DNA from 4 places in the Streptomyces sp. NPDC039462 genome. Region 1 is predicted to be linked to each of the others. Evidence: riboswitches for the same ligand, from Rfam matches in the RefSeq annotation. Region 1 holds a riboswitch; each other region holds the start of a gene.
The links. Region 1 has a riboswitch for cyclic di-AMP ahead of ACZ7LU_RS00580 (M23 family metallopeptidase). Riboswitches for the same ligand answer to the same signal wherever they lie in the genome.
Positions count from the first base shown of each region.

Region 2: another riboswitch for cyclic di-AMP. It lies ahead of ACZ7LU_RS37365 (transglycosylase SLT domain-containing protein); the one in region 1 lies ahead of ACZ7LU_RS00580 (M23 family metallopeptidase).
Region 3: another riboswitch for cyclic di-AMP. It lies ahead of ACZ7LU_RS22390 (M23 family metallopeptidase); the one in region 1 lies ahead of ACZ7LU_RS00580 (M23 family metallopeptidase).
Region 4: another riboswitch for cyclic di-AMP. It lies ahead of ACZ7LU_RS15535 (C40 family peptidase); the one in region 1 lies ahead of ACZ7LU_RS00580 (M23 family metallopeptidase).

Region 1 is NZ_JBVKAO010000001.1:153,463-160,381, forward strand. It holds gene ACZ7LU_RS00570 (M16 family metallopeptidase) at 1-864, shown strand, start outside; gene ACZ7LU_RS00575 (M16 family metallopeptidase) at 861-2,246, shown strand; cyclic di-AMP (ydaO/yuaA leader) riboswitch at 2,453-2,614, shown strand; gene ACZ7LU_RS00580 (M23 family metallopeptidase) at 2,628-3,431, shown strand; gene ACZ7LU_RS00585 (GntR family transcriptional regulator) at 3,626-4,312, shown strand; gene ACZ7LU_RS00590 (HPr family phosphocarrier protein) at 4,489-4,770, opposite strand; gene ACZ7LU_RS00595 (bifunctional acetate--CoA ligase family protein/GNAT family N-acetyltransferase) at 4,923-6,919, shown strand, end outside.
Region 2 is NZ_JBVKAO010000010.1:34,193-41,111, forward strand. It holds gene ACZ7LU_RS37355 (catalase) at 1-1,118, opposite strand, end outside; gene ACZ7LU_RS37360 (hypothetical protein) at 1,457-2,236, opposite strand; gene ACZ7LU_RS37365 (transglycosylase SLT domain-containing protein) at 2,538-3,257, opposite strand; cyclic di-AMP (ydaO/yuaA leader) riboswitch at 3,262-3,414, opposite strand; tRNA gene ACZ7LU_RS37370 (tRNA-Met) at 4,314-4,387, shown strand; gene ACZ7LU_RS37375 (hypothetical protein) at 4,802-6,412, shown strand; gene ACZ7LU_RS37380 (VOC family protein) at 6,539-6,919, shown strand, end outside.
Region 3 is NZ_JBVKAO010000004.1:18,318-25,236, reverse strand. It holds gene ACZ7LU_RS22405 (YceI family protein) at 1-447, opposite strand, end outside; tRNA gene ACZ7LU_RS22400 (tRNA-Met) at 652-725, shown strand; gene ACZ7LU_RS22395 (PP2C family protein-serine/threonine phosphatase) at 823-2,070, shown strand; cyclic di-AMP (ydaO/yuaA leader) riboswitch at 2,292-2,439, shown strand; gene ACZ7LU_RS22390 (M23 family metallopeptidase) at 2,451-3,536, shown strand; gene ACZ7LU_RS22385 (aldo/keto reductase) at 3,666-4,610, shown strand; gene ACZ7LU_RS22380 (PrsW family glutamic-type intramembrane protease) at 4,621-5,970, opposite strand; gene trmB (tRNA (guanosine(46)-N7)-methyltransferase TrmB) at 6,027-6,884, opposite strand.
Region 4 is NZ_JBVKAO010000002.1:1,095,468-1,102,386, forward strand. It holds gene ACZ7LU_RS15525 (M23 family metallopeptidase) at 1-878, shown strand, start outside; gene pcrA (DNA helicase PcrA) at 933-3,410, opposite strand; cyclic di-AMP (ydaO/yuaA leader) riboswitch at 3,665-3,820, shown strand; gene ACZ7LU_RS15535 (C40 family peptidase) at 3,829-5,070, shown strand; gene ACZ7LU_RS15540 (hypothetical protein) at 5,167-5,520, opposite strand; gene ACZ7LU_RS15545 (C40 family peptidase) at 5,867-6,916, shown strand.

The DNA.
Region 1 (6,919 bases):
TCGTACCCCGAGGGCCACCCGTACCACCACACGCCGATCGGCTCCATGGCCGACCTTGACGCGGCCACCCTGGAGGACGCGCGCGCGTTCTTCCGCACGTACTACGCGCCCAACAACGCCGTCCTCTCGGTCGTCGGCGACATCGACCCGGAGCAGACGCTCGCCTGGATCGAGAAGTACTTCGGGTCGATCCCCGGTCACGACGGCAAGCAGCCGCCGCGTGACGGGTCCCTGCCCGAGCGCATCGGCGAGGAGCTGCGCGAGGTCGTCGAGGAGGACGTCCCGGCCCGCGCCCTGATGGCCGCCTACCGCCTCCCGGAGGACGGCACGCGCGCGTGCGACGCGGCCGACATCGCCCTCACCGTCCTCGGCAGCGGCGAGTCCTCCCGGCTCTACAACCGCCTCGTGCGCCGGGACCGCACCGCGGTCGCCGCGGGCTTCGGCCTGCTGCGCCTCGCCGGGGCGCCCTCGCTCGGCTGGCTGGACGTGAAGACGTCCGGCGACGTCGAGGTCCCCGTGATCGAGGCCGCCGTCGACGAGGAGCTGGCCCGCTTCGCCGCGGAAGGCCCCACTCCGGAGGAGATGGAGCGCGCCCAGGCGCAGTTGGAGCGCGAGTGGCTCGACCGGCTCGGCACGGTCGCGGGCCGCGCCGACGAACTCTGCCGGTACGCCGTCCTGTTCGGCGACCCGCAGCTCGCCCTCACCGCCGTCCAGCGCGTCCTCGACGTCACGGCGGAAGAGGTCCAGGAGGTCGCCAAGGCCCGCCTGCGCCCGGACAACCGCGCCGTGCTCGTGTACGAACCCGTGACCGCCGCCGACGAGGGCGCAGAGGCCGCCGAGGAAGAAGAGGAGGCGGCGAAGTGACCGAGGCCGCGACGATGCAGTTCCACCCCCAGCCCGAGGCCGGACAGGCCAGGCCCTGGGCCTTCCCGGCGCCCGACCGCAGCACGCTGCCCAACGGCCTCACCGTGCTGCGTTGCGACCGCCCCGGTCAGCAGGTCGTCGCCGTCGAGATCAACCTCGCAGCGCCCCTGGACGCCGAGCCCGAGGGCCTCGACGGCGTCGCCACGATCATGGCGAGGGCCTTCAACGAAGGCACCGACAAGCACTCCGCCGAGGAGTTCGCCGCCGAGCTCGACCGCTGCGGCGCGACGCTCGACGCACACGCCGACCACCCGGGCGTGCGGGTCTCCCTGGAGGTCCCGGTCTCCCGGCTCCCGAAGGCGCTCGGCCTGCTCGCCGACGCCCTGCGGGCCCCCGCCTTCGCGGACAGCGAGATCGAGCGGCTCGTCCGCAACCGCCTGGACGAGATCCCGCACGAGGCCGCCAACCCGGCCCGCCGCGCCGCCAAGGAGCTCTCCAAGGAGCTCTTCCCCGCGACCTCGCGCATGTCCCGCCCCCGCCAGGGCACCGAGGAGACGGTCGCGGCCATCGACTCGGCGGCGGTGCGCGCCTTCTACGAGAAACACGTCCGCCCCGCCACGGCCACCCTCGTCGTGGTCGGCGACCTGACCGGGACCGACCTGGACGCCGTCCTCGCGGACACGGTCGGCGCCTGGACGGGCTCCCCGGGCGAGCCGCGCCCGGTGCCGCCGGTGACCGCCGACGACCGCGGCCGCGTCGTCATCGTGGACCGCCCCGGAGCGGTCCAGACGCAGCTGCTGATCGGCCGCATCGGGGCCGACCGGCACGACCGCGTCTGGCCGGCCCAGGTCCTCGGCACGTACTGCCTGGGCGGCACCCTCACCTCGCGTCTCGACCGCGTCCTGCGCGAGGAGAAGGGATACACCTACGGCGTACGGGCGTTCAGCCAGGTCCTTCGTTCGGCGCCGGACGGCTCGGGCGCCGCGATGCTCGCCATCAGCGGCTCCGTGGACACCCCGAACACGGGACCGGCGCTGGAGGACCTGTGGCAGGTCCTGCGCGTCCTCGCCGCTGAGGGCCTCACGGACGCCGAGCGCGACGTGGCCGTGCAGAACCTCGTGGGCGTCGCCCCGCTGAAGTACGAGATGGCGGCCTCCGTGGCGGCCACCCTCGCCGACCAGGTCGAGCAGAACCTCCCGGACGACTTCCAGGCGCAGCTGTACCGCCAGCTGGCCGCCACCGGCACCGTGGAGGCCACCGCCGCCGTCGTGAACGCCTTCCCGGCGGACCGCCTGGTGACGATCCTGGTCGGGGACGCCGCGCAGATCGAGGAGCCCGTCAGGGCGCTCGGCATCGGCGAAGTGAGTGTCGTCACGGGCTGAGTGACGGCTGAGTCACAGTCAGGACATATCGGGACCCCGGTGACCGCTTCAGGCACTGGGGTCCCCATATGTCCGAATTCATACAGTGGTTGCCTGTCTGCCGTGTGGCGTGCGCTACAAAAGGCGACTTCTGTTTGTCGATTGAAGACGGCGCGTTTAGCGTCGACCCGGCTGTTCGTCGCGCAGTACGCCGCATCCGCGGCACCGGACAGTCATCGCCGAGTCCCCGTACGGCGCGAGCCAGGGGAGCCGGGGACCCACATGTCCCCTGGGGTGAATCGGGCACCTTGCCGCGAGGCGAGGGACCCGTAGGAGACCTTCCTGCTCCGAACCCGTCAGCTAACCCGGTAGGCGAGAAGGAAGGAAAGGATCACCCGCCACATGGCGTTCACCCGTGCCACCGGGAAGCACCGTCGTCCGAGCCGCCTCACGCGTACCACCGCGAACGTCGCCGGTGTCGCGGCGCTCACCACCACCGGTGTCATCGGCGGCCTCGCCGCCCCGGCGCTCGCCGCCCCCGACGAAGCCGCCATGGAGCACACCGGCCTCACCCAGGCGATATCCGTCGGTGACTCGCTCGCCGCGAGCATCGACGCGCAGGCCGCGGCGCAGCAGCAGGCCGCCGACGACGCCGCCGCAGCCAAGAAGGCCGAAGAGGCCGCCAAGAAGAAGGCCGCCGAGGAGAAGCGCAAGGCCGAGGCCGAGGCCAAGGCGAAGGCCAAGAAGGAGCGCGAGGCCAAGGAGCGCGCCGCCCGCGAGGCCGAGCGCAAGCGCCTGAACACCTACGTCTCCCCGATCAGCGGCTCGTACGTCTCCACGGGCTACCAGACCGGCGGCGCCATGTGGTCCTCCGGCAGCCACACCGGCGTGGACTTCCACGCGGCGTCCGGCACCCCGGTCCACGCGGTCGGCTCCGGCACCGTCGTCGAGGCCGGCTGGGGCGGCGCCTACGGCAACAACGTGGTCATCAAGATGAACGACGGCACGTACACCCAGTACGGCCACATGTCGTCCCTCGGCGTCACCGTGGGCCAGACGGTCACCCCGGGCCAGCAGATCGGCCTCTCCGGTTCCACCGGCAACTCCAGCGGCCCGCACCTCCACTTCGAGGCCCGCACCGGCGCGGAGTACGGCTCGGACATCGACCCGGTCGCGTACCTCCGCTCGCACGGCGTCAACGTCTGACGGACGACGGACGGCAGACGCCGACCCCGCACAGCTCCGAAAGCCCCGGCTCGCCCAGAGCCGGGGCTTTCGCGTTGGCCAAAAGATATCCATGATTTCCGGCCCGCCGTCGGAAATTCCCGCGCTTTGCAATAGAGTCACTGAATGAGTGTCGGTCGACCGCGTTTCGCGGGGATTAAGGCGGAGGTCCGATCATGCGCGTGCCCGCGCACTCTGTATGCACGGCCATTCGGGACGATATTGTCGCCGGCGTCCACGAAAGGGGCGGCCGGCTCACCGAGGAACTCCTCGCGCGCCGCTACGGCGTCTCCCGGGTGCCCGTGCGCGAGGCCCTGCGCACGCTGGAGGCCGAGGGCTTCGTCGTCACCCGCAGGCACGCGGGCGCCTGCGTCGCCGAGCCCACCGAACAGGAGGCGGCCGACCTCCTGGAGGTCAGGACGCTGCTCGAACCGCTCGCCGCGGCGCGCGCAGCGCAGCGCCGCACGGACGCGCACCTGAAGGTGTTGCGCGGGCTCGTCAGGCTGGGCCAGGAGCGCTCCAGGAGCGGCCTGGGGGAGGAGCTGCGCTCGCTGGGCGGCTGGTTCCACGAGACGCTCGCCCAGGCCTCCGGAAGCCCCGGCCTCAGCGCGCTGCTCACCCAGCTCCGGCACAAGGTCGCCTGGATGTACGTCGTGCAGGCCCCGGCGGCGCCCGGTGAGTCCTGGTCGGAGCACGCCGCGATCCTCGACGCGGTCGCCCGCCGGGACCCCGAGCGGGCCAGGGCACTCACCGCCGCGCACGCCGAACGGGCCGCGGCCGCCCACCGATTGCGCCCCGCACGCCGGGCCGGCCATGTGAGGGATTCGCAACATGCCGTAAACACGGTGGGCCTCCGGAATTAACGGAGGCTCCGTATATTCCGTATACGAGAAGAAAGCTATTTCTCCGAGCGGATAATCCCGCATACGTCGCTGCATCTGTCGAGGCGATGCATCCGTCGATGCGTACGCCCGCATACGTCGATGGGGTCACCCGGGAATTCCGGGTGACCCCATCCACGTAATGCTGGAAACGTGTCCTAGACCGTCTCCGGAAGCTCCTCGAGCCCCTCCGAGACCAGCTTCGCCAGGCGGTCGAGTGCGGCGTCGGCACCCTCGGCGTCGGAGGCGAGCACGATCTCCTCGCCGCCCTGGGCGCCCAGGCCGAGCACGGCGAGCATCGAGCCGGCGTTGACCGGGTTGCCGCCGGCCTTGGCGATCGTCACGGGGACGCCGGCGGCCGTGGCCGCACGGACGAAGATGGAGGCGGGTCGGGCGTGAAGGCCCTCGGCCCAGCCGACGTTGACGCGGCGCTCAGCCATGTGTTGCTGCCCTTCCAGGTGTCTCACACTTGTCTAGACCAGTGTCTCATGCCGTCACGGGTGCTCTGCCGACCCGCGTCCGGCCCGGGCCGCCCTCGACCCGTCCCAGCTTGCCCCGGCCCCGACGGCCGCGCGACCCGTACCCTGGCCCCATGCAGACCCCGTCGGATCAGCAGGATCGGCACGACTACCCCTCCCACTGGGAAGCCGATGTGGTGCTGCGCGACGGAGGCACCGCCCGGATCAGGCCCATCACGGCCGAGGACGCGGACCGCCTGGTCAGCTTCTACGAACAGGTCTCGGACGAGTCGAAGTACTACCGCTTCTTCGCGCCCTACCCACGGCTGTCCGCCAAGGACGTGCACCGCTTCACCCACCACGACCAGGTGGACCGGGTGGGCCTCGCGGCCACGGTGGGCGGCGAGTTCATCGCCACCGTGCGCTACGACCGCATCGACGACCGCGGCATGGCCGCCAGCGCGCCCGCGGACGAGGCCGAGGTCGCCTTCCTCGTGCAGGACGCCCACCAGGGCCGCGGCGTCGCCTCCACGCTCCTGGAGCACATCGCGGCCGTCGCCAGGGAGCGCGGCATCCGGCGCTTCGCCGCCGAGGTGCTGCCCGCCAACACCAAGATGATCAAGGTGTTCACGGACGCGGGCTACCAGCAGAAGCGCAGCTTCGAGGACGGCGTCGTACGCCTGGAGTTCGACCTGGAGCCGACCGCCCGCTCGCTCGCCGTGCAGCGCGCCCGCGAACAGCGCGCCGAGGGACGCTCCGTGCAGCGCCTCCTGACGCCCGGCTCGGTCGCGGTGATCGGCGTGGGCCGGGCCCCCGGCGGTGTGGGCCGCAGCGTGCTCGCCAACCTCCGGGAGTCCGGCTTCACCGGGCGCCTGTACGCGGTGAACAGCGCCTTCGAAGAGGAGCCCGAGGGCGCCCGCGTCGACGGGGTGCCCGCACACCGCTCCGTAGCGGCCATCGAGGAGCCCGTGGACCTCGCGGTGGTCGCCGTGCCTGCCGAGCGCGTCCCCCAGGCCGTCGCCGAGTGCGGTGAGCGCGGCGTGCGCGGCCTCGTGGTGCTCTCCGCGGGCTACGGAGAGAGCGGCCCGCTCGGCCGCGAGCGGCAGCGCGAACTGGTGCGCCAGGCCCGCTCCTACGGCATGCGCATCATCGGCCCGAACGCCTTCGGTGTCATCAACACCTCTCCGGAGACGCGGCTCAACGCCTCACTCGCCCCGCAGTCCCCCGCGCGCGGGCGGATCGGCCTGTTCACCCAGTCCGGCGCGATCGGGATCGCCCTGCTGTCCGGACTGCACCGACGGGGCGCGGGCCTTTCCACGTTCGTCGGATCCGGAAACCGCGCCGACGTGTCCGGCAACGACCTGCTGCAGTACTGGTTCGAGGACCCCGACACCGACGTCACGCTGATGTACCTGGAGACCATCGGCAACCCGCGCAAGTTCACGCGCCTCGCGCGGCGTTCGGCCACCACCAAGCCCCTCGTCGTCGTCCAGGGCGCCCGGCACAGCGGCATCACGCCGACCGGCCACGCCGTGCAGGCCACCCGCCTGCCGCACGCCACCGTCTCGGCGCTGCTGCGCCAGGCGGGCGTCATCCGCGTCGACACCGTCACGGAGATGGTCGACGCGGGGCTGCTGCTCGCCGGGCAGCCGCTGCCCTCAGGACCCCGCGTGGGCATCCTCGGGAACAGCGAGTCCCTCGGCCTCCTCACGTACGACGCCTGCGTCGCCGACGGACTGCGGCCGCTGCCGCCCCGCGACCTCACGACGGCGGCGACGCCGGCCGACTTCCGTGCCGCGCTCGCCGAGGCGCTGTCGGACGACGGCTGCGACGCGGTGATCGTCAACGCGATCCCCTGGGTGGGCGAGGACGGGGCCGCCACCGACCCCGAGACGCTGGCCACGGAGTTGCGGGCCGCCGCCGCGGGCTGCCCGGCGAAGCCCGTCGCCGTGGTTCACGTCGAGCTCGGCGGGCTCGCCGAGGCGCTGGCCGCCGCGGCCAGCACCCGCCCCGACGCCCCCACGCCGCCGGCCGGCCGGCCGCCCGCCGAGGAAGCCGCACCGGACACACCGGGCACACCAAGCACACCGGACGCCCCGGAGGAGCCGGCACCCGCCACGGAGCAGTACCG
Region 2 (6,919 bases), on a different contig from region 1:
ATCGGCTGCACCGGCGCCAGCTCCTCGGGCACGATCTTCGTCGGATCCAGCAGGTCGATGCCCTCGAACATCTGGTCCTCGGTGTCGGGGAAGGTCTGCACCCCCAGCTCCCACTCCGGAAAGGCCCCCGCCTCGATGGCGTCGGCCAGGTCACGGCGGTGGAAGTCGGGGTCCACCCCGCCGGTGATCTGCGCCTCCTCCCACACCTGGGAGTGCACACCCAGCCGGGGCTTCCAGTGGAACTTCACCAAGGTGGTGGCGCCCTCGGCGTTGACCAGCCGGAAGGTGTGGACGCCGAAACCCTCCATCATCCGGTACGAGCGCGGGATGCCGCGGTCCGACATGTTCCACAGCGTGTGGTGGGTGGCCTCGGTGTGCAGGGTCACGAAGTCCCAGAACGTGTCGTGCGCGCTCTGCGCCTGCGGGATCTCCCGGTCCGGATGCGGCTTGCCGGCATGGATGATGTCGGGAAACTTGATCGCGTCCTGGATGAAGAACACCGGGATGTTGTTGCCGACCAGGTCGAAGACACCCTCGTCGGTGTAGAACTTCGTCGCGAAGCCACGGGTGTCGCGCACGGTGTCGGCGGAGCCGCGCGAACCGAGCACGGTGGAGAAGCGCACATACACCGGCGTCTCCACCCCCTCGGCGAGGAACCCCGCCTTGGTGATCCCCGCGGCACTGCCGTACGCCCGGAAGACACCGTGCGCGGCCGCCCCGCGGGCGTGCACCACCCGCTCGGGAATGCGCTCGTGGTCGAAGTGAGTGATCTTCTCCCGCAGATGGTGGTCCTGCAGCAGCACCGGACCGCGCGGACCCGCCTTCAGCGAATGGTCGGTCTCATACAGGCGCGCCCCCTGCGCGGTGGTCAGGTAGGCCCCCTCCTGGGCGACCTTCTCCTGCGGCACCCCGGTGGGCTGTCCCGTCGGACTGTAGGTCTGCGGACCGCGCTGGTCGGCCTTGGGCGGCAATGGCTCGCGCGGCTCGGTGGGCTCCTCCACCGGCACCGCCTCCGGGCCCGGGGCACCGGGAATCTCGTTACCGGACCGCATGGCGTTCTGGACCTTCTGCACAGCCTTCTCCGCGGCGGCCGACACCGGGTTCTTCTTCTCGCTCACTGGATTCCGATCGTTCGAGACGGGACCGCGCCACGCACAGCGGCGCGTGACACGCGGCAGGGGCGCTATCGCGAGACGACGGGTACCCCACGACTTCTTGTGGGACACATGTACTGCGCCGTCCGGGCCCCTCGCCCGACCCGCCCGGCCGGACCCCGCCACCGGAACTGCCGCACGGCAGCAGGCATGACGGCAGGCCGGCCCGGCCGGCCAGCCGTCATGCCTGCTGTCCCCCGCCTGCCCTCACCCGACCACCGGCGACGCCGCCGGAACGCGACCGGCACCGGCCTGCCGCAGCGAGACCATGAGCAAGGTCATGAGCAAGGCCATGAGTGAGGTCATGCACCGGCCGCCGCGGGCTGCTCCTCACCCTGCACCGCGCCGCCCTGCTTCTTGCCGTCCTGCTCCTCGCCCTGCTTCCCGGCCGGTGCCGAGGCCGCCTGCGCGGGCACCGGCGCCGCAGCGGCGGTGTAGAACACGGACGAGCCCTGCTTGCTGCGCTGGGCCTGGCTCTTGGCCACCAGCCCTTCGAGCGTGGTGCGCACCACGGTCGTCTTCACGCTGCGCTGCGGGTGGGCCTGGCCCAGGGCCGTGGCGATCTCCGCCGCCGAGCGCGGCTCGCTCTGCTCGGCGAGATGCCCGCGGATCAGCTCGACCAGCGTCGGCTGCGCCGGCTTGGCGGGCTTGGCGGCCTCGGCCTTGCCTGCCTCGGTCTTGCCTGCCTCCTTGCCGGAGCTCTTCGCGGCCCCCTTCCCGGCGCTCTTCGCAGCGCCCTTCCCGGCGCCCTTGCCCGCGGCCGCCTTCTGCGGAGCGCTCGTGGTCACCCGCGCCCGCTTGCCCGCCGCGGCGGAGCCGGGCGACTTCTTCTTCGTACGGGGGGCGGGCACCGCGGCCCGCTCCTGCGGGGCCGCCGGCTCCGGGGCGGCCGGCTCCTCGCCGAGCGCCTGCTGGATGCTGACCAGCACCGCGTGGTCACGCTGATGGGCCGCCAACTGCTCCTGCAAGGAGGCGATTTCCGCGCTGAGGCGCTGCTGCTCCTTGGCGTTGCGTTCGAGGTCGGCACGGACTTGAGCGGTGTACTGCGATGTCAGTTCGGTGGCGGAAACGTTCTCGGACATGGGGCGCACAACCTTTCCCGGACCTGGGGCCGGAGTTGAAGAGCCTGCTGCACATGTGTGCTTCCCGGGACCGGGGTTGGGGCCCGGGCCTGCGGGGTGACAGCAATATTCAGTACACAGATGCCCTGACACGGCGATAGTACGGACAACCGGAGCGGCCCATTCTCCTTGAGCATGCTGTGAACCGACCCGTGTTTGCACAGATCCGATGACATGGGCGGCGGCCTGACCACGCGAAGAGCCCCGGAACGCCATGCGTTCCGGGGCTCAGTCACCGACCGGGGAGGGGTGGGGGTGCGGTCTAGTAGGGGCCGTTGACGTTGTCGATCGAGCCGTACCGGGCGGCCGCGTAGTTGCAGGCGGCGGTGATGTTGGCGACCGGGTCGTAGCTGTCCGTCGAGGTGCCGGGCACGTGGTAGGCGGAGAACGTGGGGCCGATGACCTGCAGGAGGCCCTTGGAGGGGGTTCCCGCGACGGCGTTGGAGTCCCAGTTGTTGATGGCCATCGGGTTGCCGGAGGACTCCCGCATGATGTTGCGGTGGATGCCCTCGTAGGTGCCGGGGATGCCGTGCTGGGCCATGATGTCGAGCGACTGCCGGATCCAGCCGTCGAGGTTGTTGGCGTAGGACTTCTTCACCGCGGCGGGCTCGGCGGCGTTGGCGCGCTCGGAGCGGTCCGCCCGCTCGGGGGCGGCCGGGGCCTTGGTGCCCAGGGTGAGCTTGAGGCCGGGGTGGATCAGCTTCGGGTCGTCGCCGAGGACGCCGCGGTTGTCCTGGTACAGCTTCTGCCAGCCGCCGCTCACGGAGTGCTCCCGGGCGATCCCGGCCAGGGAGTCACCCGCGACGACGACATAGGTCTTCGGGGCCGCGGCGGGCTTGGCGGCCGCGGCGGCCGGCGCGGCGGCGGCCGTGGTGGCGCCGAGCACCGGAAGAACGAGCACGGCGCCGCCCGTGCCCGCGGCGGCGATGCCCCGGGTGAGCGGGCTGGACTTGGGGCGGCGGTGCTTACCCTTTGCGGGCATGACGAATTCCTCTCCGTCGCCTGCGGGGTGAGCTGTCGGGTTCGGACGGGAGATGTCCGGTCGCAGCGAATGCGACTTCACCCCGAGCCGTCCCGTCACCGGGATCGGCGGCTTACCTGGGTCCCCCGCTCCTGCCGTGCGTAAGTGAGTGGGTGTGGGTGGGAGAGTTTCCGGACAGCGGCAGGATTCGGCGTTCCATCCGGATTGACGGTGACGTTAGGCGAGAAAGCCGGTGCGGAACAAGGCCGGAATTCGAATGAGGGGAATGCACGGGGCCCTTCCCGGGCCCTCGCGACCCCGCCCTCTCTTTGATCGAAAACTCAACTCTCTTTGCGCAGAACGAAACCGCACACAGCGGCCCGCGCCGCCACGGGCCGCCGGGCGTGACCCATTTCACTGGACGGGAGACGGGTGGCATGCGGCACGGCCGGGCAGCAGAGGGCGGCATTTCGCTCAAGTCATCCACAGAGCGGTCAAATCCTTACCTAGGCTACTAAAGCCTCAAGGTTGCCCGATTCGGTGGAATACGGACAGGAGCAAAGGTGGCCATTCGCGGCAGAACGGTCATACCTCCGGCCGGGGTCGACCTGTCGGCCTGCCCGGTCCGTCCCGGGGTCCGCTCGTGGGGGAGCGGCAATCGCTGCCGTCGTGAGACAACAGCGAACACCACGTCAATAACGCTTCTGGCAAGGGCTTGTGGGGACCGGACGCCCGCAACTCGTCCCCGGCGGGCAGGCGGAACGGCATGCCCGGTAAAGAAAGTGACGCCTGCCCAGAAAAGAAGAACAGTCACCGCAACGGCGCCCACCCGACCGGCCTGAGGGATTTCCCTTTCCATTCCGACGAAAACTGACAGGGGAACGAAAAGCGGCCCGGGGGCGGATGTGAAAGGGAAATGTTCTGCGGCTGTGTACTGCACGGCCGGGCAAGGCACTTGCCGGCCTGTCCGCGTACAAGATGCCGCCCAACCGGCGTCGGCCGCCGCCCGCGGATGCCTGCGGTGCCCGCACCGTGGTGCGAGGGACCTCCCAAGTGGCGTAGGGTGAAGGAACACGACGCGGGGTGGAGCAGCTCGGTAGCTCGCTGGGCTCATAACCCAGAGGTCGCAGGTTCAAATCCTGTCCCCGCTACTGCAACAGCAGGGTCCGGATCCCATGTGGGTCCGGGCCCTGCTGTGTGTTACCGGCGGCCGCGAAGCATCCGGCCGAACCGGGCATGAGGCGGCCTCTCGTCCGAAGCGACAGCTGAACTGCCGGTCGGAGCACCGCACATGACCGGCATGGCGGTGACGGGTTGGCTGACGATGGGCCGGAAGAGAACCTGGCCGTGCCTGCTCGCCTGCGCAGACCTGGAACTGAATGTCTGCCGCCTGAACGTCATGGGCCTGCCGGACAGCCGACATGACTGCTCCGCACGGCCCGCAGGGGCGGCACCACTGACACCGACACCCTGACAGCCCTGACCCGCGCCACCAGTCGCACAACCATTCGCCCACCCCACCGGTCAAACGCGCGACACACACAGCAAGATCCGATGGGGGAGTCTTGAAGAAGTTCACGGCGGCGCTGACCACGGGCCTCGTGGTCTGCACTGCCACACTGGTCGCCGCACCCGCGGCGCACGCAGGGGACGGCGATTCGCGCAGCCGCACGGAAACCCTGCAGGAGGGCGGCAAGCTCTACGCCCTCTACGAGCATATGTCCGCGCGTTTCCACCCCAGGGACGTCACGCTCGAGATCCACGCCAAGAACGACCCCGAGGTCCTCGCCAGTCTCCGCCTCACCGGCACCGAGACCTGCCCCGACACGGGCCAGTGTTACGAGGACACCTTCCGCTCCGAGCCGGTCACCCTGCCCGCCATGGGCGCCTACGTGATCGACGTCGTGGCCAGGGACGGACAGCCCGACGAGATCGTCCAGCGGTCGACCGGCTTTCTCAACTATGGGCTCAACCCCAAGTTGACCCTCACCAGCAGCCACCCCTGGATCTCCTACGACAACCCGACCGCCAAGGTCACCGGGTCCCTGGTGGCCGAGGATCCCCGCACCCACGAGGTGAAGCCCTTCGCCGGGGTGGGCATGTACTACCGCGCCCGGGAGACCCGCAGAGAGGGATGGGTGTGGACGAACGCGGCGGGGCGGTTCACCACGTCGGGGTACTCCGGTGAGGGCGGCACCGACGTCACCTATGAGTACATGTTCGACCAGCAGTACGAGTCGCTCCACCTGCCCTTCCGCCGGCAGGAACTGAAGCTCAAGGTCGACGCCCCGGCCGGCACGGTCACCGCGCCCTACGGCAGTGACATCCCGGTCAGCGGCAAGCTCACCCGCATCGCGGACGACGGCACCGAAAAGCCGCTCGCCGCCGAGGTGCGGATCGGCACCGAAGGCACCGGAGACCCCGGCAAGATCGTGGTGAGCGGCGAGAACGGCGCCTTCTCCACCGGCTACACCGTCCGGCGCAGCGGCCCGGTCAGCGTCCAGCCGAGTGCGCGGAACTGGTTCACGGCCCCGGCCCCGCACTCCTTCACGCTGGCCACGCCCCCGCGCACGAGCGAGCTGACGGACGTCAAGGCCACGGTGAGCAAGTACCGCAAGGTCACCTTCACCGGCAAGCTCGGCGTCACCCAGGGCACCTACCCGGCGGGCACCAAGGCACAGGTGTCCATCGACCACCGCCCCGCGGGAGGGACCTGGTCGAGCACCGGCACCTTCGACGCCGCCTACGGCGACTCCTTCACCGCCTCCTCGCCGAAGAAGGCCGACGCGGGCGCCCAGTGGCGGCTGCGCCTGGTCAACTCGGGCGTGGACAGCGCGAGTTTCAAGCTGGGCCGCAAGTACACCCAGGTCTGGGACGACGGTGTCACGCCCGAGGGTGTCCGCAAGGGCACCAAGGTCACCGCCAAGGGCGGCCTGATGCAGAAGTCCGGCTCCACCTGGCGGCCGTACGGCGGGCAGAAGATCCGCGTCTGGTTCAAGGCCGCGACGGCCGGTTCCGCCTGGAAGGAACTGGGCAGCACCAGGACGCTGAGCAACGGCACGTTCAGCAAGAAGTTCACCGCCCAGCAGGACGGCACCTGGCAGATGCGCTACACCGACACGGTCAGCTCCCACTACGCCGACTACGGCCGCGAGGACTACGTCGACGTCCGCTAGCGGACTCCGGGGCACTGAGCGCCACGCACGAAGGCGGCCCCGCCTTCGTGCGTGGACCGGGCCGGCCGGACAACTTCGGCAACCGCGCCCGGAGATGAGCGACACGGCCCCTGCTATCGTGCGCCGATGCCAACGATCAAGCAGTTCCAGGTCACCTTCGACTGCGCGGAGCCCGAGCGGGTGGCCCGCTTCTGGTGCGAGGTGCTGGGTTACGTCGTACCGCCGCCCCCGCAGGGCTTCGCCACCTGGGACGACTTCAACCGCGCCCAGCCTGCCGAGGAGCGGGGCGCATGGTTCGTGTGCAGCGACCCCTCAGGGGTGGGCCCGCGCCTGTTCTTCCAGCGCGTCCCCGAAGGCAAGACCGCCAAGAACCGGGTGCACCTGGACGTGCGGGCCGGCACCGGACTCGTGGGGGAGGAGCGCCTGGCCGTCCTCGAGGCCGAATGCGCCCGCCTGGTCGCACTCGGCGCGGTCCGCGTCCAACTGCTGCCCGCCGACGAGGACAAC
Region 3 (6,919 bases), on a different contig from region 1:
GTTGATCAGGACGCTGCCCTTGAAGCCGACGCGCAGGTCGCCCTGTGCGTCGTTCTCGCCGCCGGTCGTCTCGACGGTCAGGGTGAGCGGCCTGGTCGTGCCGCGCAGGGTCAGGTTGCCGGTCACCTTGAAGGTGGTTCCGTCTACCTGCTCCACCTCGGTGGACGCGAAGGTGATGACGGGGTGGTTCTCCGCGTCCAGGAACTTGGCGCGCACCGGGTCGTCGCGGAACTTGTTGTGGCTCTGCAGGCTCTTCGATCGGATCGTGAGCCGGATGGCGGACTTCGAGGGGTCGTCGCCGTCGAGCTGGGCACTGCCCTCGAACTCCTCGAAGTGCCCACGGACCTGGGGTCCGACCGAGTGCCGGGCGACGAAGCCGATGCGGGTGCGGGCGGTGTCGAGGACGTACTCGCCGCTCAGCTCGCTGAGTTTGGTGATGGTTGACATTGCTTGGTCACTCCCGGTGGGAAAGAGGCAGTAAGCGTTCGGTGCAACCGGTCACTGGAGAAGGCGTCGTGGAGCGTGGATCGACCGTGGAGGCTCGAACATACCGCCGGGGTCGGCACCCCTCCGGGCTGCTCGAGCGCAGGCCCACCCTGAGTCAAGTGGTTCGACGCACCCCTCCGGATGGCGTACTGTTGGGTTTACCGACGCGGGGTGGAGCAGCTCGGTAGCTCGCTGGGCTCATAACCCAGAGGTCGCAGGTTCAAATCCTGTCCCCGCTACTGAAGGCCTGAGGCCGGGAAGCATCAGCTTCCCGGCCTCAGGTGTTTTCCGGGCCCGTAACCCGCTCGGCCCACACCAGGTCGCACCCTCCTCCCGCTGCGGGAACCCTGGGTGGAGCGCGGTGATGGGCGCGGAGTCGGCGGGAGACAAGCGGTGGGGCAGCGAGGAGTACCCGACGGCAGAGGGGTCAGGGGGGACAGAGGGGCCAGGGAGGCCAGGGGGGCCACCGGTACCGAGCGCGCCTTCGTGCGGGTCCTGCCTCTCCTGCTGCTCATCGTCGGTGTCGCCTACGACGTGTCGACCCCGCCGGAGTTCACCGCCGCCCCGCTCTTCACGGCGGCCCCGCTGATCGCCGCTCCCTTCTACTCGCTGCTCAGCACTGTCCTGACCGGCGCGGCGGCCACGGGCGCCGTCCTCTTCCTGCACTACTTCCTGCACTACGGCAACCGCGTCAGCAGCCATGTCGAGGCCGTCACCGAAGTGGTCACCGTGGCGACCGTCGCCGCCCTCGCCATCGTGATCAACCGTGTCGTGCGCCGCGGCAACGACCGGCTCGCCATCGCCCGCTCCATCTCCGAGGCCACCCAGCGCGCCGTGCTGCCCGCGCCGGACCCGCGCATCGGCGGGCTCGACATCGCGGCACGGTACGAGGCCGCGCAGGCCGACGCGTTCATCGGGGGCGATCTGTACGCCGTGCAGGACACCCCGCACGGCGTGCGGCTCATCGTCGGTGACGTACGCGGCAAGGGCATGGGCGCGGTCGCGGCGGTCGCCGTCGTCATCGGCGCCTTCCGGGAGGCCGCCGAGCAGGAGGCCACCCTGGAGGCGGTGGCACAGCGCCTGGAGCGGGCGCTGGCGCGTGAGGGCACCCGGCGCGACGGGCTCGACGCGTTCGAGGGGTTCACCACCGCCGTCCTCGCGGAGATCCGGCACGGCGAGGGTTCCGTACGCCTGATCAACCGCGGGCACCCGCCACCGTTGCTGCTGCGCGGTGACGGGCGGCTGTGCGTCATGTCGGCGAGCGAGCCCGCGCTGCCGCTCGGCATGGGGGACCTGGGGGTCTGGCCGGACCGGGCGGACGAGTCGGAGTTCCCGCCCGGCGCGACGCTGCTCTTCTACACGGACGGCCTGTCGGAGGCGCGGGACGCGGCGGGGGAGTTCTACGATCCCGCGGCGCGGCTCGGCGGGCGGATCTTCCCGGGCCGGGGCGGCCCGCACGCGCTGCTCGCCGCCCTGGCGGGGGAGGTGCGGCGGCACACCGGGGGCGCCATGACGGACGACATGGCGCTGCTCGCGGTGCGGCGGCCCGCCGCCGGCGATCCGGAGGTCACCGCCGGTGACTGAAGTACACCCCTCCGCATAACAACTGACACACTGTCAAGGAAATGTGAAGCTCCGGTGTTTGAAGGCCGGGGGTCAACTCGCCCCGGTCCGCACCCTCGTGTCCCGGTACGTACACGCGATCAGCGTTAACGATCAACCGGAACGGCTTGGAATACGGACCCCCTGTCTATTAACGTTCGATAACGCAGCGCGGTCGTCCCAGCCGTCACTAGAGGCGGCTCCGCGCGCACGCGCCTAATCCCGCAAGGGAGCCGGGGAACCACCAACTTGGGGTGAATCGGGCAGCTGTGCCTCCGTGCCAGGTGTTCGTAGGAGACCTTCCTGCTCCGAACCCGTCAGCTAACCCGGTAGGCGAGAAGGAAGGAAAGGAGCGCGCCCCAGTGGCGTCCAACCGGCCTGCCCCCCGAGCCGTGTACGTGCCGAATGACGACGACTTCGGCTCGTACGACGAGGGCCCCCTCGACACCTTCGAGGAGTGGAACCCCACCGAGGAGTCCATCCGCCCCGTCCGCGGCAGGCACCGCGTGCACAAGAAGGGCGGCGGCGGGCTTGCCCGCAGCTCCACCGTGCTCGGCGTGGGCGTCATCGCCGCCGTCGGCGCCGGCGGCATCGCCACCGCCCAGGACGGCAAGCCGCCGGTCTCCATATCCTTGCCCGACCTGCCGGGCGTGGGCGCCGTCGCCGACTCGCTGCCGGCGGCCGAGTCCCTGCCGGGCGTCGGGTCCCTGATGTCCGAGGACTCGCCGGAGACCACCACGGTCGCGGCCGCCGCTCCGCTCACCGCCGCCGGTGTCAGCACCGCCGACGCCGAGCAGGGCACCACCGACGCGGGCGAGGCGCTGCGCGCCCGCATCATGCAGCAGGCCGAGAACCAGCAGGAGCAGGCGGACACCGCCGTGCGGACCGCGGCCGAGGAGGCCGCCGTCAAGAAGGCCGCCGAAGAGGCCGCCGAACAGCAGAAGGCGGCCGAGAAGGCGGCGGACGCCAAGGCCGCGGCCAAGAAGAAGAAGGAAGAGGAGGCCCGGAAGGCGAAGGCCGAGGCCGAGCGCCGCGCCAAGCTCGCCAAGAGCTACGCCATCCCCACCTCCTCGTACACCCTCACGTCGCACTTCGGTGACGCCGGTTCCATGTGGTCCTCCGGGCACCACACGGGTCTGGACTTCGCTGCTCCCACCGGTACCCCGCTCAAGGCGGTGCACACCGGCACTGTCAAGGAGGCCGGCTGGGCGGGCGCGTACGGCTACCGCACCGTGCTCGAACTGGAGGACGGCACGGAGATCTGGTACTGCCACCAGTCCTCGCTCAACGTCAGCGCCGGCCAGAAAGTCAGCACGGGCGACGTCATCGGCCGCGTCGGCGCGACGGGCAACGTCACCGGGCCCCACCTCCACCTGGAGGTCCACACGCCCGGCGGCTCCGGGATCGACCCCCTCGGCTGGCTGCAGAGCAAGGGCCTGAACCCCTGACCCGACTCCGGGACGCAGCCCCCACCCCCTTCTGAGAGACTCCGGCGGTCCTGGCGACAACCCCCCGACGCCAGGGCTGCCGGTCCGGCCGAACGGAATTCCGTTTCCGGCGCCGGTGTTGAGGGACATATGACTTCTCTACGCCCGCTTGGCTCTTCCGACCTCGAGGTCTTCCCGCTCTCCCTCGGCGGCAACGTCTTCGGCTGGACCGCCGACCGGACGGCGTCCTTCGCCGTCCTCGACGCCTACACCGCGGCCGGCGGCAACTTCATCGACACCGCCGACGTCTACTCGGCATGGGTCGAGGGCAACCGGGGCGGCGAGTCCGAGACCCTCATCGGCGAGTGGCTGACCGAGCGCGGCAACCGCTCCGACGTCGTCATCGCCACGAAGGTCGGCGCGCACCCCGAGTACAAGGGCCTCTCCGCGACCACCGTCAAGGGCGCGGTCGACGCCTCCCTGCGCCGTCTCGGCACCGATTACATCGACCTCTACTACACCCACTACGACGACCCGTCGCTCCCCGTCGAGGAGATCATCGGCGTGCTCGACGAACTGGTGCGGGCCGGCAAGGTGCGGGCGATCGCGGCCTCCAACATCACCCCCGAGCGGCTCCAGGAGTCGCTCGACCTCTCCGACCGCGAGGGCCTCGCGCGGTACGTCGCGCTCCAGCCGCACTACAACCTCGTCTCCCGCGACACCTACGAGGGCCCGCTCCAGGAGGTCGCCTCCCGCTCCGGCCTCGCCGCCGTCCCCTACTACGCGCTCGCGTCCGGCTTCCTCACCGGCAAGTATCGCGGGGGCGCCCAGGTGGAGAGCGCGCGGAGCGGCCGGGTCGAGGAGTACGTGGGCAGCGAGCGGGGCGACCGTGTCCTCGCCGCGCTCGACGAGATCGCCGGGGCGCGGGGCGCCCAGGTCGCGACGGTGGCGCTCGCCTGGCTCGCGGCACAGCCCACCGTGGCGGCGCCGATCGCCTCCGCGCGCACGGTGGAGCAGCTGCCCGCCCTGCTCGCGGTCGGCGACCTGGAGCTGACGGAGGCGGAGGTCGCGGCGCTGACCGCGGCGTCCGCCTGACGCCCGGCGGTCAGATGTTGCGGTAGGGGTTGTGCGCCGGGTAGCCGTACGCCGGGTGGGGCTGCGGCTGCCCGTACGGGGGCGGGGTGTGGCCGTACGGCTGGTACGGCTGGTAGGGCGTGTACGGCATCGGGGGCACCGCCGGCGCCGTCGCCCCGGCCGCGTACGCCAGCGCGGGGCGGGACGGTTCGCGGCGCTCCCAGAGCTTTTCGAGGAGCTCCCGCTCGCGTACGACGAAGTCGGCACCGGCCCGCCCGAGGCGGCCCCGGTGGCGCAGGAACGCGAGCGACGTCGCGTACATCTGGTACTCCGCGACCGTGCGGGCCGCGGCCTTTCCCCAGGTGTACGAGGCGTAGTCGCGGGCCACCGAGCGGGCGCGCATCGAGCCGAGCGCGTACGGCTCGGGCGGCGTGAGCCAGCCCGCCGCCGCGTACACGGGCAGCTCGGCGCGGATCATGCGCAGTTCGCGCTGCCGGGTCCAGATCGCCAGCCAGGTCAGCAGGCCGAACGCCGGGAGCATGAAGAGGGCGTACACGGCGAAGAAGCCGTACTGCCCGAAGACCGCCGAGCCGTTCCACAGCGCGTGCACGCCCATCGCGAGCAGCAGTCCGGTGAGCGGGAGCAGCACGCGGCGCAGGTGCCGGTGCTCGGCCGAGAGCGCGGCGATGCCGAAGCCGATGCCGGTCAGGACCGTGAACAGCGGGTGCGCGAACGGGGACATGACGACGCGTACGAAGAAGGTCGCTGCCGTCACCGACGCGAGGCCGCTCTCGCGGCTCAGCTGGTCGGTGACGAAGGCGTTGCCCAGATAGAGGATGTTCTCGGTGAACGCGAACCCGGTCGCGGTCACCCCGGCTATGACGATGCCGTCGACGATGCCGGTGAAGTCGCGTCTGCGGAAGAGGAAGACGAGCAGGACGGCCGCCGCCTTGGCGCTCTCCTCGACGATCGGGGCGATGACGGTGGCGCCGAGGGTGTCGGCGCTGCTGGGGTCGGCGGTGGCGGTGGCTATCCAGCGGATCGCGAAGCTGTTCGCGACGATCGCTATGAGCGCGGCCGCGCAGGCGCCCCAGGAGAAGGAGAAGAGGAGGTTCCGCCAGGGGCCCGGCGCCACCCGGTCCAGCCAGCGGAACGCGGCGACGAGCAGCGGCACGGGCACGGTCGCGAGGCCGAGCCCGACCAGGAAGCCCTCGGTGCCGGTCTGCTCCCTGACCAGGGCCAGGATCACCAGGCCGGAGAGGGCGAGCAGGGTGACGAGCGCGGCCACGCGTATCGCGCGCCGCTGCCACCAGCGGACGCGGGAAAGCGCCCCCGGGGCGGGCGCCTCGGGGGGTATCGGATACGGAGGACTGGTGGCCACGTCGTCGACCCTAACGAGGGTGACGGGCGGCCGCGACGGTGCCTCAGTCTTGGGTCTCAGTCCTGGGGCGGGGCGACTTGGCTCTGCGGCGGGGCGACTCGGCGGAAGAGCAGGTCGTGGACGACGTGCCCCTTGTCCAGGCCCTGGCCCTCGAAGCGGGTGCGGGGGCGGAAGTCGGGGCGTGGCGCGTAGCCGCCGTCGGGCTGGGTGTTCTCGAAGTCGGGGTGCGCGGTGAGCACCTCCAGCATCTGCTCGGCGTACGGCTCCCAGTCCGTCGCGCAGTGCAGCAGCGCGCCGGGCTTGAGGGAAGGCGCGGCCAGCGTCAGGAACTCCGGCTGGATCAGGCGGCGCTTGTGGTGGCGGGCCTTGGGCCAGGGGTCCGGGAAGTAGACGCGGAGGCCGTCGAGCGAGGCGGGCGCCAGCATCTCGCGGAGCAGGATGATCGCGTCGCCGTTGGCCACGCGGACGTTGGTCAGGCCGTTGCGCTCGGCGAGGGCGAGGAGGTTGCCCTGTCCTGGCGTGTGCACGTCGACGGCGAGGATGCCGGTGTCCGGGTCGGCGGCGGCCATCTGGGCGGTGGCCTCGCCCATGCCGAAGCCGATCTCCAGGACGACGGGCTTGTCGGACGGTGTCCCGCCGTCCCCGAAGAGCTCGGCGAGGTCCAGCGTGCGCAGCCCGTCGATGTCCAGGCCCCACTTGGGCCAGAGCCGGCGCAGCGCGTCCTCCTGGCTGGTGGTCACCCGGCTGCGGCGGGGCTGGAAGCTGCGGATCCGCCGCTCGTGGTGCGAGCCCGCGGGATCGGGCGAGGGCCCGCCGGGAAACCGCGGCGCGGCCTGCGCCCGGCCACCGGCCCGGGAAACATCGGAGCTGCCGGGACCGCCGGAGGCATCAGGGATACGGGAAGAGTCAGACACAGTGCGGCAATTTTACGGGGCGGGCGGGGGTGGGG
Region 4 (6,919 bases), on a different contig from region 1:
CCGACCAGTACGAGCTCGACGCCGACACCGACGCCGCGTACGGGACCACCGATCCCGAACCGGCCGCCGCGGACTCCCGGAGCACCGCTCCCCGCACGTCCCGCGCCACCCGCGGAAAGAGCGGCGGCGACGGCCGCTCCAGGACCCGCCGACGGACCCCCGCCAAGCGCTCCGCCCTGTTCACCGTCGCGGTGCCCTCGGCCTGCGTGATGGGCGTCGCCGGTGTGGCCGCCGCCTCCGTGGGCAACTTCGGCGCGGACGACGAGAAGAAGGAAACGGCGGCATCGGCTCCGGACGCCGCGCCCGTGCAGCCCTCCGCCGCCAACAACAAGCTGGACACCCAGCTGGCGAACCTCTCCGCCGACGCCGGCGACTTCGCGGACCGCGCGAGCCGCACGCAGGAACGCATCGACCTCAAGGCCGAGAAGGTGGCCGCCCAGAAGAAGGCGGCAGCCGAGGCGGCGCGCAAGGAGCGGCTGCGCCCCAAGTTCGCCCTGCCGGTCAAGCAGCACGGGCTGAGCGCCTACTACGGCCAGGCGGGCGTCAACTGGATGTCCGCGCACTCCGGCATCGACTTCCCGGTGTCGTACGGCACGGAGGTCCTCGCCGCGACCGACGGCACCGTGTCGACGAAGTGGAACAGCGCCTACGGCAACATGGCGATCGTCACCGCCAAGGACGGCACGGAGACGTGGTACTGCCACCTCTCCACGCACAAGATCTCCAGCGGTCCCGTGAAGGCGGGCGAGCCCATCGCCTTCTCCGGGAACTCCGGCAACTCCACAGGACCGCACCTGCACTTCGAGGTGCGGCCCGGCGGCGGCTCGGCGATCGACCCGCTGCCGTGGCTGCGCAGCCACGGCCTCGACCCGACGTAACCCCCGGGGGTCACTCTCCGGCCGCCGCCCCGGGCGTCCCAGATCCGCCAGGCGTCAGAGCTTCTCCACCGGCGCGTACCTCAGCAGCAGACGCTTTGGCTTCGGCTCTCCGAAGTCCACCGTCGCCTCGGCGTTCGCACCCGTCCCCTTCACCCCGACCACGGTCCCGAGGCCGAACTGGTCGTGCGTGACCCGGTCGCCGACGGCGAGCGACACCACCGGCTTCTCCGACGCGCGGCGCGTGGCGAAGCCCTGCGCCCCGCCGGAACGCGAGCGCGAGGAGGACAGCGACGCGGCGATCCCCGCGGCGGGCCCGGACGACACGGGCGCACCCACCGAGCCGGTCCGCTTCCAGTCCAGGTGCGTGTCCGGGATCTCCTCGAGGAAACGCGACGGAGGGTTGTACGACGGCTGACCCCAGGCGCTGCGCATCGAGGACCGCGTCAGATAGAGCCGCTCACGCGCGCGTGTGATGCCCACGTACGCGAGCCGGCGCTCCTCCTCCAGCTCCTTGACCTGCCCGAGGGCGCGCATGTGCGGGAAGACGCCGTCCTCCATGCCGGTCAGGAACACCACGGGGAATTCGAGGCCCTTGGCGGTGTGCAGGGTCATGAGCGTGATGACTCCGGAGCCGTCGTCCTCCTCGTCGGGGATCTGGTCGGAGTCGGCGACCAGGGCGACGCGCTCCAGGAAGTCGGAGAGCGTGCCGGCGGGGGCGGCCCCCTCCTCGCCCTCGGCAGCCGCGCTGTTGTCCTGCTCGAACTCCAGCGCCACGGCCGCGAGCTCCTGGAGGTTCTCGATGCGCGTCTCGTCCTGCGGGTCGGTCGAGGCCTGCAACTCGGCGAGGTAACCGGTCCGTTCGAGGACGGCTTCCAGGACGACGGCAGGGCCCGCGCCGGACTCGACGATGGTCCGCAGCTCCTCCATGAGCGTGTTGAAACGCTTGACGGCGTTGGTGGAGCGGGCCGCCATTCCGTACGCCTCGTCGACGCGGCGCAGGGCCTGCGGGAAGGAGATCTTCTCGCGCTGCGAGAGCGCGTCGATCATGGCTTCGGCACGGTCGCCGATGCCCCTCTTCGGTACGTTCAGAATGCGGCGCAGCGGGACCGCGTCCTCGGGGTTGGCGAGGACGCGCAGGTAGGCCAGCACATCGCGGACCTCCTTGCGCTCGTAGAAGCGGACGCCGCCGACGACCTTGTAGGGCAGGCCGACACGGATGAAGATCTCTTCGAAGACACGGGACTGGGCGTTCGTCCGGTAGAAGATCGCGACGTCGCCGGCCTTGGCCTCGCCCGCGTCGGTGAGGCGGTCGATCTCGTCGGCGACGAACTGGGCCTCGTCGTGCTCGGTGTCGGCGACGTATCCCGTGATGCGGGCGCCCGCGCCCTGGTTGGTCCAGAGGTTCTTGGGGCGGCGGCTCTCGTTCCGCTCGATGACCGCGTTCGCGGCGGTGAGGATCGTCTGCGTGGAGCGGTAGTTCTGCTCCAGGAGGATCGTCGTCGCGTCGGTGTAGTCCTCCTCGAACTGGAGGATGTTGCGGATGGTGGCGCCGCGGAAGGCGTAGATGGACTGGTCCGCGTCACCCACGACGCACAGCTCGGCCGGGTCGTCCTCCTCGCCTCCGGAGGGGCCGACGAGCTCGCGCACCAGGGCGTACTGCGCGTGGTTGGTGTCCTGGTACTCGTCGACCATGACGTGCCGGAAGCGGCGCCTGTAGTGCTCGGCGACGTCCGGGAAGGCGCGCAGCAGGTGGACCGTCGTCATGATCAGGTCGTCGAAGTCCAGCGCGTTCGCCTCGCGGAGGCGTGACTGGTACATCGCGTAGGCCTGGGCGAGGGTCTTCTCGAAGCCGTCGGCGGCCTGTCCGGCGAAGTCCTCCTCGTCGATCAGCTCGTTCTTCAGGTTCGAGATCTTGGCGCTGAAGGACTTCGGCGGGAACTTCTTCGGGTCGAGATCCAGGTCGCGGCAGACCAGGGCCATGAGGCGCTTGGAGTCCGCGGCGTCGTAGATCGAGAAGGAGGAGGTGAAGCCCAGCTTCTTGTACTCACGGCGCAGGATGCGGACGCAGGCGCTGTGGAAGGTGGAGACCCACATCGCGTTCGCCCGGGGGCCGACGAGCTGCTCGACGCGCTCCTTCATCTCGCCCGCGGCCTTGTTCGTGAAGGTGATCGCGAGGATCTGGCCCGGGTGCACGCCGCGCTCGGCGAGGAGGTACGCGATGCGGTGGGTCAGCACACGGGTCTTGCCGGAACCGGCGCCGGCCACGATGAGCAGGGGGGAGCCGGCGTGCACGACGGCCGCGCGCTGGTTCTCGTTCAGCCCGTCGAGGAGCGACGCCGGGTCGATGACCGGGCGCGGGGCGCCGTCGCGGTAGTGCGACTCCCGGGTCATGGGCGCGTCGAACTTCCCGTCGAACAAATCGTCCGGAATGGGCTCCGGAGCGCTGTCCTCGGGCGGCGGCGGGGGCGCTTCGTCCGCGGCCCGGGAGGGCTGCAGGTCCGCCAGGAAGCTGTCATCAAAGAGGCTGCTCATCGCTTCCCGAGTCTAGGCGGCCCCACTGACAACCCGCTGCGGTTCCGGACACACCCCCGCCCACCTACTCCGCGCCCACAGATGATCACACTCCGCTACGCCTCGCGCCGTCTCAGTCGTGTCCGCGTCAAGGGTCTCGTAAAGTCACGAAAATGTATCGGGCATATCGAACATCAACCTTCACAGGGGCCTCACGGGTTGGCTAGCGTGCCCGGCGGGCCACTCGCCCCCCACCGGCGAACCCCGCCGGGAACGGGTGGCCTCCGCCGAGTCCGACGTGTTCGGAGCCGGGGACCCACCAGAACCTTGGGGTGAATCGGTCCCGTACGAAGTACGGGACTGTAGGGCAGCCTTCCGAACCACCCGCCCGAACCCGACAGCTAACCCGGTAGGCGGTCTACGGAAGGAGTCGCCTCCCTTGGCGTCGCACCGCAAGCCGCGGACCCGTTCAGCCGGCCTACGCACGGCCCCCGCCCTCGGCATCACGACGGCGGCCCTCACCTCCGTCGCCCTCCTGGCACAGAGCGCGCAGGCGGCGCCCTCCGCGCCGGCGAAGCCCAGCCTCGAAGAGATCCAGAAGAAGGTCGACGAGCTCTACCAGCAGGCCGGCGTGGCCACCCAGAAGTACAACTCGGCCAAGGAGCGCACCGACAAGCAGCGCAAGAAGGTCGACCGTCTGCTCGACGACGTGGCCGAACGCACGGACGAGCTGAACGACGCGCGCAAGGAGCTGGGCTCCTTCGCCGCCGCCCAGTACCGCACCGGCGCCGTCTCGGAGACGGCCACGATGATGCTCGCCGACGACCCGCAGGGCTACTTCGACCAGAACCACCTGGCGGACCGGCTGACCACGCGCCAGAAGAAGGCGGTCGACGACTACCAGGCGCAGCAGGCGTCGGCGACCGAGCAGCGCACGAAGGCCGCGAAGAGCCTCAAGACGCTGAGCGAGTCGCGGGACGACCTCAGGACGAGCAAGCGGACCGTCCAGAAGAAGCTGGGTGACGCGCGGGAGCTCCTCTCGAAGCTGACCGCCGAGGAGAAGGCGCGGCTCGCGGAGATCGAGCGGAAGAAGAAGCAGGAGGCCAAGCGCAAGGCCGAGAAGCTGGCCCGCGAGCAGGCCGCGGAGGCGGAGCGCGAGCGGAAGGCCGAGGAGGCGGCGCAGCGGGAGAAGGAGCGGGGGGCCGACCAGGGCTCTGGTTCCGGATCCGGTTCCGGTTCCGGTTCCGACGCGGGCTCGGGTTCGGGTTCGGACTCTGGCACCGGCACCGGTGGCACAGGCACCGGCTCCGGAAGCACCGACGGCAGCTACGCCACCAAGGCCGCGAAGGTCATCGACTTCGCGGAGGCCCAGATCGGCAAGCCGTACGTCTGGGGCGCCACCGGCCCCGACTCCTACGACTGCTCCGGACTCACGCAGGACGCCTGGAAGGCCGCGGGAATCTCCCTGCCGCGCACCACCTGGGACCAGGTGAAGGTCGGCACGACCGTGAAGACCGCCGACGCCAAGCCGGGTGACCTGGTGTTCTTCTACGACGACATCAGTCACGTGGGGATCTACATCGGCAACGGCAAGATGGTCCACGCCCCGAAGCCGGGCGCGAACGTCCGCGTCGAGTCGATCTACTACATGCCGATCCACAGCGTGGTGCGCCCCGCATAAGGACGAAGCACGCTCTTGAGACCGACGCACCCCACTACGCGCGCGTGGCCCGCATCCTCCCCGGATGCGGGCCACGCGCGCGTGAGGCGTGAAAACTCAGGTCCACAGCACCGCGATGAAGATGTTCGCCGTGGTCAGCAGGCCGACCGCACCGAACATGCCCTTGTCGACCTTCTCCTCGTCCCGCTTCACATAGACCAGCGCGAGGATCACGATCAGCAGGGCCAGCTTGATGCCGATCTTGACGTTGTTGACCGTGTTGTCGTCCGCCTGGTTGAGGCCCACCAGGACCACACCGGTGACGAGCATGATCAACGCGCCGTGCAGCATGCCGGGGCTGAAGCGCGCGGTGCCCTGGCCCATCTGCTTCATCTGGGTCAGGAAGCCGCCCAGGAGCGAGGCGATGCCGATGATGTGCAGGCCGACGAAGAGATGGATGAGTAGGTCCATGAGGCCGGAGCCTAGCCGGGCCTCGGGCCGGGCGTGGCAGGCGCCCCCATAGCACCACACTCCGGCCGGGCAAGCCGGAAACGAGCCATCGGTCACGGCCGCGCACCAAGCAGCCGCCGTCCCGCGAACGGCACGGTCGTTGTCGGTCACTGTCCGCCCACTTCCGCCAGTTGCGCGCACTCCCTCACCAACCCGTGACGGTCGGGTTTAGCGTCCTGCACCAGGTGACCGGCTCCCCAACCGCCGTCCGAACCCGGGACGGCTGTCGGTCGCCACCGCCGAGAAAACCGGCGGCGGCCCGTCCCCCTGTGCGGGCCGCCGCCGGACACGTAAGGAGCCCCACTTCGTGGCAGCGCACCGCAAGCCCAGACAGCGCTCGCTCAGCGGCAGCACGGCCCGCACCGCCGCAACCCTCGCCCTCGCCGGAGCCGCGTCGGCGACCGCCCTGGACGGCACGGGGCACGCGGACCCCCGGCTCGGCCCCGCCGAGGTGAAGTCCAAGGTCGACGCGCTCTACCGCGAGGCGGAGACAGCCACCGAGAAGTACAACGGCGCGAAGGAGAAGGCCGAGAAGGCCGAGAAAGCGCTCCGCGAGCTGCGCGACACGGCTGCCCGCAAGACGGAGAAGCTCAACACCGCCCGCGACAGCCTCGGTTCGTACGCCGCCGCGCAGTACCGCGCAGGCGGCATCGACCCCTCCGTGCAGCTCGCGCTCTCCTCCGACCCGGAACAGTTCCTGGACCGCGCGGCACGCGCCGACCGGGCCGGCAGCCGGCAGGCCCTCGCCGTCCGCGATGTGCGGAAGCAGCTCCGGGAGATGGACCGGCTGCGCGGCGAGGCCGACGACCGGCTGACCGCCCTCCGCGCACGCCAGGCGGAGCTGGACAAGCACAAGAAGACGATCACCAGGAAGCTCGGCGAGGCGAAGCGGCTGCTGTCCCGGCTCACCGCCGAGCAGCGCGCGGAGCTCGCCGGCCGGGAAGAGGACGACCGCGCCTCCCGCTCGGACACCCGTGACGCCTCCCTGGGCGCCGCCAAGGCCCCCAACGCCCGCGCCGCGACCGCCGTCTCCTACGCGTACAAGGCCATCGGCAGCCCCTACGTCTGGGGCGCCACCGGCCCGAACGCGTTCGACTGCTCGGGGCTCACCCAGGCCGCGTACCGCTCGGCGGGGGTCGCGCTGCCCCGCACCACGTACGCCCAGATCGACTCGGGCAAGCGCGTCTCCCGCTCCGAACTACGCCCCGGCGACCTGGTGTTCTTCTACTCCGGCATCAGCCACGTCGGCCTCTACGTCGGCAACGGCCAGATGATCCACGCCCCGAATCCGAGCGCCCCGGTGCGGCTCGCACCCATCGACCAGATGCCGTTCGCAGGAGCCACGCGCGTGGCGTGAGCC